DNA from 4 places in the Enterobacter sp. JS8-1 genome. Region 1 is predicted to be linked to each of the others. Evidence: predicted binding sites of a transcription regulator. Region 1 holds the regulator's gene; each other region holds the start of a gene.
What was found. The regulator CRP, encoded in region 1, controls carbon source genes, mostly activating them, when cyclic AMP is high. The targets are predictions, from matches to a motif close to ATGTGANNNNNNTCACAT.
Positions count from the first base shown of each region.

Region 2: the regulator CRP is predicted to act here: its motif matches at 1,393-1,410, upstream of deoC (deoxyribose-phosphate aldolase).
Region 3: the regulator CRP is predicted to act here: its motif matches at 1,405-1,422, upstream of focA (formate transporter FocA).
Region 4: the regulator CRP is predicted to act here: its motif matches at 1,134-1,151, upstream of ACOQH0_RS15320 (CidA/LrgA family protein).

Region 1 covers NZ_CP185805.1:4,418,020-4,421,160, reverse strand. The annotation lists gene ACOQH0_RS21180 (YccS/YhfK family putative transporter) at 1-976, opposite strand, end outside; gene crp (cAMP-activated global transcriptional regulator CRP) at 1,034-1,666, opposite strand; gene ACOQH0_RS21170 (OsmC family protein) at 1,978-2,382, shown strand; gene ACOQH0_RS21165 (phosphoribulokinase) at 2,449-3,141, opposite strand, start outside.
Region 2 covers NZ_CP185805.1:655,736-658,876, forward strand. The annotation lists gene ACOQH0_RS03200 (YjjI family glycine radical enzyme) at 1-1,278, opposite strand, end outside; gene deoC (deoxyribose-phosphate aldolase) at 1,541-2,320, shown strand; gene deoA (thymidine phosphorylase) at 2,430-3,141, shown strand, end outside.
Region 3 covers NZ_CP185805.1:1,642,248-1,645,388, forward strand. The annotation lists gene pflB (formate C-acetyltransferase) at 1-437, opposite strand, end outside; gene focA (formate transporter FocA) at 489-1,346, opposite strand; gene ycaO (30S ribosomal protein S12 methylthiotransferase accessory factor YcaO) at 1,753-3,141, opposite strand, start outside.
Region 4 covers NZ_CP185805.1:3,221,061-3,224,201, forward strand. The annotation lists gene dusC (tRNA dihydrouridine(16) synthase DusC) at 100-1,032, opposite strand; gene ACOQH0_RS15320 (CidA/LrgA family protein) at 1,200-1,595, shown strand; gene ACOQH0_RS15325 (CidB/LrgB family autolysis modulator) at 1,592-2,287, shown strand; gene cdd (cytidine deaminase) at 2,417-3,141, shown strand, end outside.

The DNA of each region.
Region 1 (3,141 bases):
GGGCGATACGGCTGAAGTGCCAGGCGGCAAACTGGCCTACCGGGTTATCCGGATGCTGACGGGCGATTTTCTCCAGCGCGCCGAGCTGTTTATCCATGTTAAAACGCGTGGGGTAGCGGTGATAGAGAATATCGTCAGCCAGTACCCTAAGCCGCGCGGCGACGGTCTGGGCGTTCCAGCGGATCACTGCTTCTGCATGGCTGCGCTCTACCAGCTTTTGTACCTCCTGCGGGTGGTGAAGGCTAACGGAGATATGCTCCTGCAGGTCCAGCCCCACCTGGAAAGTGCGCAGCAGCCGTTTGTATTCGTGGTTCTTGTTGGCGGCAAGCATGTGCAGCTGCTGGTAGCACTGGCTAATCAGGTCGACAACCTTTTGCTGGCGCGTCAGCAGCGGCGGCAGGGATTTCTCCGGGTCGGTATGTTGGGTGAGCAGGGTGTATTTGGCTTCACAGTAATCCGCAAGCTGCACATAGAGCAGGCTCAGGGATTCACGCAGCGGCTGTTCCCGCCAGAGCCAAAACCAGAACCAGTTAAACACCCCGTACCAGAGCGTGCCAAGGGCGTAGATCAGCAGCGGCTCCCACACCGGCATATTCCCGGCGAGGCTCAGGGTGAAGATAGCCGCAATCAGCGAGGCGGGCAGCAGGCGCGCGTGCAGCGAACTGATTTCCGCCGTCACGCCAAGCGTCATCGCCAGCACGGTCAGGATCAGGGGCAGAGGGATATCACGGGCAAGCAGGAGCTGTACGGCGAGACTACAGCCAGCAAACAGACAGCCACCGATAATCAGGCGTTTGAAAAAGCGCTTATGCGGCGTGTCCAGACCGGCAATGTTGCAGCAGGCGGGCACGAGGGAAAACAGCAGACCTTGCTGGAGGTGTCCGAGGATCAGGCCCACGGCCACAGGAAGGCACAACACCAGCGTTTGTCGCAGTGCGTAGTTAACTTCCGGGTGATAGATCAGCCTGCGCCACATGAGGAGTAGAGACAAAAACGGCGTGACACCTTGCGATGGCACGCCGTTTGAGCGGAATTAACGCGTTCCGTAAACCACGATGGTTTTACCGTGGGCGGAGATCAGGTTCTGGTCTTCCAGCATTTTCAGGATACGACCCACTGTTTCACGGGAGCAACCGACGATCTGACCAATTTCCTGGCGGGTAATTTTAATTTGCATGCCGTCAGGGTGGGTCATGGCGTCTGGCTGTTTTGCCAGGTTCAGCAGGGTCTGCGCGATACGGCCGGTTACGTCCAGGAAGGCGAGGTTACCCACTTTCTCAGACGTCACCTGCAGACGGCGCGCCATCTGGGAAGAAAGACGCATCAGGATGTCAGGATTAACCTGAATCAGCTGACGGAATTTCTTGTAAGAAATTTCAGCCACTTCACATGCTGTCTTTGCACGAACCCAGGCGCTACGTTCCTGGCCCTCTTCAAACAGGCCCAGTTCACCGATGAAATCGCCCTGGTTCAGATAAGAAAGGATCATCTCTTTCCCTTCTTCATCTTTGATCAGCACTGCCACCGAGCCTTTAACGATGTAATACAACGTTTCCGCTTTTTCACCCTGGTGAATCAGCGTGCTCTTCGATGGGTACTTATGAATGTGGCAATGAGACAAGAACCATTCGAGAGTCGGGTCTGTTTGCGGTTTGCCAAGCACCATGCGCTGTTATCCTCTGTTATAAGCTGTCACCAGAGTCATAAGATGCATCCGGACTCTGGGGTTGCAATCGAATTCTTACCCATACCCTGGGAAGTCGGCTGTCGTAACGTTTCGCAGCCAGTAAAGTTTGATGTCCTCTGCATACATGTGTAACGTCAATGTATTACTGTAGCATCCAGAGTGTTTTAGCATAGCTTTTGCCGCGTGTCTCCTGGTGTCTCGCTTCAGCATGATGCAGGTCGCCTTCCGTTGCGAGAAATGTAATGCACGCGTAATCTGTCACCAAAAATGCAACGTTGGAGTTAATGAATATGCAAGCGCGTGTCAAATGGGTTGAAGGTTTAACGTTCCTGGGCGAATCCGCTTCTGGACATCAGATTTTGATGGACGGTAACTCCGGCGACAAAGCCCCAAGCCCGATGGAGATGGTGCTGATGGCGGCGGGCGGATGCAGTGCAATTGACGTGGTGTCGATTTTGCAAAAAGGTCGCCATGATGTGACCGATTGCGAAGTGAAGCTTACTTCCGAACGTCGCGAAGAGGCGCCACGCCTGTTCACGCACATTAATCTGCACTTTATCGTGACCGGTAAAGAACTGAAAGATGCCGCAGTATCACGCGCCGTAGACCTTTCTGCGGAGAAATATTGCTCTGTGGCGTTAATGCTGGAGAAAGCGGTAAAAATCACGCATTCGTATGAAGTGATCGAGGCTTAATTATTGGGGCATCGTGCGTGTTGATGCCCTCACCCTAACCCTCTCCCACAGGGAGAGGGAACATGTTTACGCGATCTGCTTCCCTTCCATCAGCCGCTGGACCAGCGGCGTCATAATTAACTCCATCGCCAGCCCCATTTTTCCGCCCGGCACCACCAACGTATTCATGTGCGAAATAAACGAGCCCTGCAGCATCGCCAGCAGCCAGGGGTAATCAATGCCTTCGAGATTGCGGAAATGGATGACGACAAAGCTCTCATCCAGCGACGGGATCGTTTTGGCCGCAAACGGGTTGGAGGTATCCACCGTCGGCACGCGCTGGAAGTTGATGTGGGTGCGGGAGAACTGCGGCGTCAGGAAGTTGATGTAATCCTCCATGGAGCGCACGACGGAATCCATCACCGCTTCGCGAGAATGCCCGCGCTCGCTCATGTCACGCGTCAGCTTCTGGATCCATTCAAGGTTAACAATCGGCACCACGCCGACCAGCAGATCCACGTGACGCGCGACGTCGTGTTGAGGCGTGACCACGCCGCCGTGTAGCCCTTCGTAAAACAGCACGTCGGTCGGCTCCGGCAGCGGCTGCCACGGGGTGAACGTCCCCGGCACCTGATTCCAGGGAACCGCTTCGTCGTAGGTGTGCAGGTATTTGCGGGACTGCCCGGTCCCGCTCTGCCCGTATTCGCGGAAGGTTTGTTCCAGCAGGCTGAAATCGTTGGCTTCCGGCCCGAAATAGCTGATGTGTTTGCCCAGATCGCG
Region 2 (3,141 bases), 1.1 Mb from region 1:
CTCCAGAGTGAGAATATCGCTGATCCCGGCGTGATAGTGTTTGTGATGCGGCGCAACAGCCAGCAGATGGCTGATAGGATCCGGCTCGTCGCCGTAAGGCAGACGCGCGCCCGGCGTGGTGCCCGAGTCCGAACTGATCCCCGACTGCGCATGCAGCATCGCGCGATGCTTCCAGCCGTGCTTCACCGGCGTGTTTTCAACGAATGCCGCGAGCTGCTCGCTGATGCGATACCCCAGCGCGTTAGCCTGTTCGTCTTTACCGTAACGCCCCTCGATGCCTTCCTTCTCGCAGAGCACGTTCACCGCTTCCGCCAGACCGTACATGCCAAACATCGGCACAAACCGATCGGTGTTAATCAGCCCCTCTTTCACCAGGAAGCTATTCTCAAAGAAGCCAGATTGCGTATACAGGAAATCGCAGCGCGCATCGATGATGGCGATTTGCTGCTGGCAGTAGTGCGGGAGCGTGCGGGTAAAGAAGTCTTCGGCAGAAGCGCTGTGTTCGGCAATGGCCTTAAGGTTAAGGCGTACAAGGGTGCTGCCACCGCCTGTAAGCGGCAGAGAGTTGTAACAACTCACCACGCCATAGCGACCTTTTGTGAAAATTTTATCATTCACCGGACCATTGGAAACATGCGGTTTACTGCATTCACATATGTTTTTCGCCACCTCAAGCAGCAAATCGTCCGGGGTGATATCTGGATCGTAGATAAAGGTCAGATTCGGCGAAACCTGCTTCAGCTCTGCATCGGCGCGTAGAATGGCGCGTGTGACGGGCGTATCCGCCGGGCCGATATTGGCGTGCATAAAGGCATCCGGCAGGGTTCTGTCTAGATAGCGCCAGAAACGTTTTATTCGGCTATCGATCTCTTCTTGTGTTAGAATTCTAACATAAGGGTTCAGTATTGCATCCAGCTGGCCCAGATAGACGGGCATCGATGTTACGGACGGAACATGGTGATAAAGGATGGTTAACAGCGAGAGGGCGTCATCAAAGTCTTTCGCCCCTTCCAGCTCCAGCCATTCTGAACCGTTAGCCAGGAATTTTTCATAATCCGGCAGAACGTAGCGCGGTTTATAAGGCGCATGGCCTTCGAACATGTCGCAGATAAAACCCTCGTCCAGCGCGGCGCGTGCTGCCTGCGGCAGGGCGGGATAGGGCAGATCGTTTTCCGCTTCCAGCGCCAGAAAATGACGTTTTTGCTCAGGCGTTAACACCGGGCTTGTCACAATGTGCTGGCAACGTTGTTGCAGGGCGTCGAGGCTGGAGTGGGGCATGTGCGCTTCCTTTAGTATTCTGCGGATGATGAACAGATTGTAGAAAGCCAGCCTGTTGGGGCTTTTGATCCGACAGGGGGTATCGCTGCTTTAGTCAGCAGTTAGCGCGATAAAATTTGAAGAAGATCTCATTACAGTAATGCAAATTTGTATGTAGTTTTCATTAACTGTGATGAATGTCGAAGTGTGGATGCGGGTGAATGTTAGAATACTCACAGACCCGCAAGGTAAAATTTATACGGCACTGCCGTTGGAGAATGTTATGACCGATTTAACTGCAAGCAGCCTGCGCGCGTTGAAACTGATGGACCTGACCACCCTGAACGATGACGACACCAATGAAAAAGTCATCGCCCTGTGCCATCAGGCGAAAACGCCGGTGGGTAACACCGCAGCCATCTGTATCTACCCGCGCTTTATCCCGATTGCCCGTAAGACGCTGAAAGAGCAGGGCACGCCGGATGTGCGCATTGCAACCGTAACTAACTTCCCGCATGGCAACGATGATATCGAGATTGCGCTGGCAGAAACCCGCGCGGCGATTGCTTACGGTGCAGACGAAGTGGACGTGGTGTTCCCGTACCGCGCGCTGATCGCGGGCAACGAGCAGGTCGGTTTTGACCTGGTGAAAGCCTGTAAAGACGCGTGTGCGGCGGCAAACGTGCTGCTCAAAGTGATCATCGAAACCGGCGAGCTGAAAGAAGAGGCGCTTATTCGTAAGGCGTCTGAAATCTCCATCAAAGCTGGTGCGGATTTCATTAAAACCTCTACCGGTAAAGTGCCGGTGAATGCGACCCCGGAAAGCGCGCGCATCATGATGGAAGTCATTCGTGATATGGGCGTGTCCAAAACGGTTGGTTTCAAACCTGCGGGTGGTGTGCGTACCGCTGAAGACGCGCAGCAGTTCCTGGCGATTGCCGACGAACTGTTTGGTGCCGACTGGGCGGATTCCCGTCACTACCGCTTCGGCGCGTCCAGCCTGCTGGCAAGCCTGCTGAAAGCGCTGGGTCACGGCGACGGTAAGAGTGCAAGCAGCTACTGATTGCCAGACAATGCCGGATGACGCTTCGCTTATCCGGCCTACAGGATCGTAGGGCGGGTAAGCGTAGCGCCACCCGCCACAACTCCCCCGATTCCGCATGGAGGTTACCGTGTTTCTCGCACAAGAAATTATTCGTAAAAAACGTGATGGTCATGCATTAAGCGACGAAGAGATCCGCTTCTTTATCAACGGCATTCGTGATAACACCGTCTCTGAAGGGCAGATTGCGGCTCTGGCGATGACCATTTTCTTCCACGATATGTCGATGCCTGAGCGCGTGTCGCTGACCATGGCGATGCGAGATTCAGGAACCGTTCTGGACTGGAAAAGCCTCAACCTCAACGGCCCTATTGTGGATAAACACTCCACTGGCGGCGTGGGCGACGTAACCTCCCTGATGCTCGGCCCAATGGTGGCAGCCTGCGGCGGTTACATCCCGATGATCTCCGGGCGTGGCCTGGGTCATACCGGCGGTACGCTCGACAAACTGGAAGCCATTCCGGGCTTCGATATCTTCCCGGATGACGGCCGCTTCCGCGACATTATTAAAGACGTTGGTGTGGCGATTATCGGCCAGACCAGCTCTCTTGCTCCGGCAGACAAGCGTTTCTACGCGACGCGTGATATTACCGCGACCGTTGACTCCATCCCGCTGATCACTGCCTCTATCCTGGCGAAGAAACTGGCTGAAGGGCTTGACGCGCTGGTGATGGACGTAAAAGTGGGCAGCGGCGCGTTTATGCCAACCTATGAGCTTTCTGCTGCGCTTGCCGAAGCGATCGTTGGCGTCTCCAACGGCGCAGGCGTGCGCACCACCGCGC
Region 3 (3,141 bases), 2.1 Mb from region 1:
TTGTGGGTTTTGCGGTATTCGGTGAAGATTTTTTTCAGCATTGGGTCCAGCTCGCGGTTATACGCTTTGCAGGAACCTTCAACCATTTTGATGCCACCGAACGGGATGATTGCGCGTTTCAGTGGTGCTTCAGTCTGCAGACCAACGATTTTCTCAAGGGCTTTGTTGATGTAGCCAGCATCGTGAGAAGTGATGGTTGATGCAACGGAGGTGTCAAAATCAACTGGCGCGTGAGTACGGTTTTCCAGTTTAACGCCTTCCATTACGCTGTCCCACAGCTTGGTGGTCGCGTCAGTTGCGCCAGCCAGGAAGGATTCGTCACCTTCATACGGGGTATAGTTTTTCTGAATGAAGTCACGTACGTTTACTTCATTCTGCCAGTCACCTTTCGCAAAACCTTCCCAGGCTGTGGCTAACTTTTCATTAAGCTCGGACATGTAACACCTACCTTCTTAAGTGGATTTTTTATTTACTGCCTGAGACAACCATTAATGATGGTCGTCGCCACGCAGGTAAATGACCCAGTATGTCAACCCAACTAACAGACCCCCACCGATAATGTTCCCGATAGTGACAGGGATCAGGTTATCAGTAATGAAGTTCATGATTGTCAGGTGAGAGAAACTTTCCGGATTTGAACCAACTGCGGTCCAGAACTCCGGGCTCGCAAAGTTGCGGATAACAATCCCCATTGGGATCATAAACATATTCGCAATACTGTGCTCGAAGCCGCTCGCAACAAACATCGCAACCGGTAGAACCATAATCATGGCTTTGTCCATCAGGCTACGACCCGAGTAGCTCATCCAGACGGCCAGGCAGACCATCAGGTTTGCGAGGATGCCGAGAGCAACAGCTTCGATAAATGTATGGTGCATTTTGTGGTCAGCGGTTTGCAGGACGTTAAGCCCCCAGCCACCGTTGGCGGTCATATACTCGCCAGAGAGCCACATCAACAGAACAAAGAGCAGACAGCCAATCAGGTTACCAACATAGACGTTTAGCCAGTTGCGAGCCAGTTGACCCCAGGTAATTCTTCCGCTGGCTTTCGCCACAACAATCAGCACCGTAGAGGTGAAAAGGTCGGCGCCGCAGATGACGCAAAGAATCAGACCCAGTGAGAAGCAAATGCCGCCAATCAGTTTGGCCATGCCGAAAGGCATCCCGGCAGTACCGGTGGTGGCAGTGATGTAGAAGACGAAAGCGATTGAGATGAACACACCGGCCGTGATCGCCAGATAGAACGTCTTCATCGGGTGTTTCGTTGCTTTATAGACACCCGCTTCTTCGGCAACTTTGGCCATTGCAGCTGGGAGTAAAAGATCAAAAGGGTTGTCAGCTTTCACACTAACTCTCTCTTTATTAAGTCGGCGACGAGATACTAACAAAGCATTATAGAAGAGAAATTGATATAGATCATATCTCGCCTGGCTTATAGGCCCGCAATGTGTATGGATTTACAGCGAATGCGGAGTAAGTATTTGATTATCCGTATAAAAATAAATTTTAAAAGTTGTGAAAAGAGTTGAATTTTTTCGTTAGGCCTCCCGTAAAACAGTTAATTAAAATGGAGTATTTACCACAAAAAGTAACAGTCCAGCCCGGGTAAGTATTATTATATTTACCCGTAATTAACTTAATTATTACAATCAAACGTCATTACCGAAAAAATAAAAAAAAGGGGCAATGAAATTGCCCCGTAATATAGCCCAGACGATTGGATACGCCTACATCTGGTAATGTTATGTGCGCTTATTTTGACCAGTAAGCGGCTTTTGCCTTCTGTAATTTTTCATACGCTTTCAGCAGCGACTGATGTGCCGGGAAGGCTTTCAGATCGCTATCAACAGCCTGCAGGCCATAGAACGGCTCTTCGCCGCTCAGCGCCGCGCTGGCTGCTTCGACGGCATCTGCACCGTACATACGAACAAAGGCATTCAAGTACTGCAGAGGTTCACGGTCCTCTTCCTGAGCGAGCAGCAACAGCGTCTGAAGACAGCGGTAGTAATTGGTGCGCTCGGCTGAGAAGACGGACTGGTTGAATTCCATGGTCCACTCGGTCCAGGCCAGGGCCTGATCCAGATCGCCACCCGCAAGAGCCAGCATCGCTTTCAGCTCACCAATACGCAGGGTGTACCAGCCGTTGTCTTTACCGGTCGCCAGACCCAGCAGTTCACGCACGCGGGTGAAGTCATCGTGGCCTTCTTCGTCCAGTTGGGCGATCAGGTTCAGATAATCTTCTTTCTCCCACTCGCTGCCCGGCAGGGCCAGCAGCGTTTCGCGCAGGTGCGCGCCCATGCTGTTATTCGCCAGCCACAGATCTTCAGCCGGGTAGATGTCGGACATGCCAGGAACGATAATGCGGCACGCGTAGACGCCAAGGTGTTCGTAGTCAGCAATATAGACGTCCTGGTCTTCCGCTTTGAAGATTGCCATCAGCGTGGCGAACTCTTCTTCCGTGGTACCGGCAAAACTCCAGTCCACGAACGGATAGTCTGCATCCTGCTTAAACATGTCCCAGGAGATCAAACCGCTGGAGTCGATGAAGTGGGTTTCGAGGTTGGTATGCTCGGCCACTTCTTCATCGTCAAAGGTTGGCGGGGTGAACACGTCGAGATCTTTCAGGCTACGGCCCTGCAGCAGCTCGGTGACGGTACGCTCCAGCGCCACGCCGAAGTCCGGGTGCGCGCCGAAGGAGGCGAAGCAGGTGCCGTTGGTCGGGTTAAACAGCACGACGCAGATAACGGGATATTTGCCGCCCAGCGAGCCGTCATAGGCAAAGATTGGGAAACCTTCTGCTTCCAGCTTAGCGATGGATTCCACCACGCCCGGATAGCGCGCCAGCACGTCTGCCGGAATTTCTGGCAAGCTAATGGATTCGGCGATGATGCGGTTTTTAATGTGACGTTCGAAGACTTCAGACAGACCCTGCACGCGCGCTTCATTGCGGGTGTTACCAGCGGACATACCGTTAGATACATACAGGTTACCGACGATGTTCATCGGGATGTAAACGGTCTTTTCGTCAGACTGGCGGGTAAACGGCAGGGCGCAGATACCGCGATCCTCGTTACCGGACTGCAGATCGATCAGCATGCTGGCAGTCAGTTCGTTATCTGGATCGTAGAACGCACGCAGGCG
Region 4 (3,141 bases), 1.2 Mb from region 1:
AATCCTGCGTTGAAAACAGTGGCACCTTAACACCGTCGCGCCACCTTGAAAACCTGCATCGTTTTATATTTTAAAAAAGTGTGAGCAAATTAACGCTTATTATTTTGACTGGATCACGCGCGCAATATCCGCAGAGGTCTGTAGCGTACGGATCTCCTGAAATAAGCCTAACGCTTCGCTATATTCCTTGCGCAAATAACTGAGCCACTGCTTAATACGCGCAACGTGATACAAACCGGTGTCGCCCTGCTTTTCCAGACGGCTGTATTTTTGCAGCAGCGTGACCACGTCTGCCCACGGCATACGCGGTTCATTATATTTCACCACCCGGCTGAGGTTCGGCACGTTCAGCGCGCCGCGGCCTATCATCACCGCATTACAGCCCGTCTCCTTCATGCACGCCTGCGCACTTTCGTAGTCCCAGATTTCGCCGTTGGCGATAACCGGAATGCTGAGGCGTTTGCGGATCTCGCCAATCGCCTGCCAGTTAATGCGGTCCGCTTTGTAGCCGTCCTCTTTAGTACGCCCGTGCACCACCAGCTCGGTGGCACCGGCCTGCTGCACCGCATCGGCAATTTCAAACTGCCGCGCGTCGCTGTCCCAGCCCAGGCGCACCTTTACCGTCACCGGCAGATGCGACGGCACGGCCTCACGCATCGCCTTCGCGCCGCGATAAATGAGTTCAGGATCTTTCAGCAACGTCGCCCCGCCCCCGCTGCCGTTCACCATCTTCGACGGACAGCCGCAGTTGAGATCGACGCCATAAGAGCCCAGCTCAACCGCACGGGCGGCGTTCTCCGCCAGCCATTCTGGGTACTGCCCCAGCAGCTGAATACGCACCAGCGTACCGGAGGTCGTCCGGCTCTGGTTGTGCAGCTCGGGGCACAGACGATAGAAGGATTTTACCGGCAACAACATATCGACCACGCGCAAAAACTCCGTCACGCAGAGATCGTAATCGTTCACCTCGGTCAGAAGCTCGCGCACGAGGGAGTCGAGCACGCCTTCCATAGGGGCCAGTAAAACACGCATAGCAGTACCTGTGAAAAAAGACGCGCTATAGTATCTGCTCTGTATGGTTGAGGAAAGCACGGCGTTCCATTCTGGAATGTCTGGTATGCTCAAATTTCATGATGTGATCCGTGGCACATTTCTGGGTTTAATTGTATGATGAATGCGTTTCATCAAGGACTTTCACCATGAGCAAATCACTGAATACAATCTGGCAGTATCTGCGCGCATTCGTCCTGATTTACGCCTGCCTGTACGCCGGGATTTTCATCGCCTCGCTGCTGCCGATCGTCATTCCCGGCAGCATTATCGGGATGCTGATCCTGTTTGTGCTGCTGGCGTTACAGGTGCTGCCCGCGAAGTGGGTCAATCCTGGCTGCTTCGTCCTTATCCGCTACATGGCGCTGCTTTTCGTGCCCATCGGCGTAGGTGTCATGCAATATTACGACGTGCTCAAAGCGCAGTTCGGCCCGATTGTCGTCTCCTGTGCGGTCAGTACGCTGGTGGTATTCCTGGTGGTGAGCTGGAGTTCGCACATCGTGCATGGCGAACGTAAAGTGGTCGGGGAGAAAACAAAAAAATGATGGCCAATATCTGGTGGTCGCTGCCGTTAACCCTGGCGGTGTTCTTCGCTGCACGAAAACTTGCCGTACGCTTCAAAATGCCTTTGCTCAACCCGCTGCTGGTGGCGATGGTGGTGATTATTCCGTTCCTGCTGCTCACCGGCATTCCCTACGAACGCTACTTCGCAGGGAGCAAAATTTTAAACGATCTGCTGCAGCCTGCCGTTGTCGCGCTGGCATTTCCTTTATATGAACAGCTGCACCAGATCCGCGCCCGATGGAAGTCCATCATCACCATCTGCTTTATCGGTAGCCTGGTGGCGATGATCACCGGCACCTCGGTGGCCCTGTTAATGGGCGCCTCTCCGCAGATTGCCGCCTCTATTCTGCCGAAGTCCGTCACCACACCGATTGCGATGGCCGTGGGCGGCAGCATCGGTGGCATTCCGGCTATCAGTGCGATGTGCGTGATTTTCGTCGGGATCCTGGGCGCGGTGTTTGGCCATACCCTGCTGAATCTGATGAAGATCCGCACCAAAGCTGCACGTGGTCTGGCGATGGGGACTGCATCTCACGCCCTGGGCACCGCGCGCTGCGCCGAAGTGGACTATCAGGAAGGGGCGTTTAGCTCGCTGGCGCTGGTGATCTGCGGGATTATCACCTCCCTGATTGCACCCTTTGTCTTCCCGATTATTCTGGCGGTGATGGGCTAAAATTTGCGATGCGTCGCGCAATTTTCATTTTGTTTTCATAAGTTGCATACATAATGAGAAGTGGATCACATATAAAGCCCCAACGGCTCCGTACACTACCGATCCATTAACCTTTATGAGGCAAACGCCATGCACCCACGTTTTCAAGCTGCTTTCGCCCAGCTTGCAGAGAATTTGCAATCAGCCCTGGCTCCGGTTCTGGCGGATGCGCATTTCCCCGCCCAGCTGACGGCGGAGCAGGTCACGACGCTGAAACAGGCAACGGGACTGGATGAAGACGCGCTGGCTTTCGCACTGCTGCCCCTGGCTGCTGCCTGCGCGCGTGCCGACCTTTCCCACTTCAACGTCGGCGCCATTGCACGCGGCGTAAGCGGAACCTGGTACTTCGGCGGAAACATGGAGTTCCTCGGTGCGACCATGCAGCAGACCGTTCACGCCGAGCAAAGCGCCATCAGCCACGCCTGGATGCGCGGTGAAAAAGCGTTGAGCGCCATCACCGTTAACTACACCCCTTGCGGTCACTGCCGTCAGTTTATGAACGAGCTGAACAGCGGGCTGCAGTTGCGCATTAACCTGCCGGGCCGCGCGCCGCATACGCTGGGGGATTACCTGCCGGACGCCTTCGGTCCGAAAGATCTCGAGATTAAAACGCTGCTGATGGACGAGCAGGATCACGGTTTCGCCCTGTCCGGCGATGACCTGAGCGAAGCGGCCATTCGTGCGGCGAACAAGAGCCATACGCCATACAGTCAATCGCCAAGCGGCGTGGCGCTACAGTGCCGTGATGGCCGCATCTTTACCGGCAGCTATGCGGAGAACGCCGCGTTTAACCCTACGCTGCCTCCGCTGCAGGG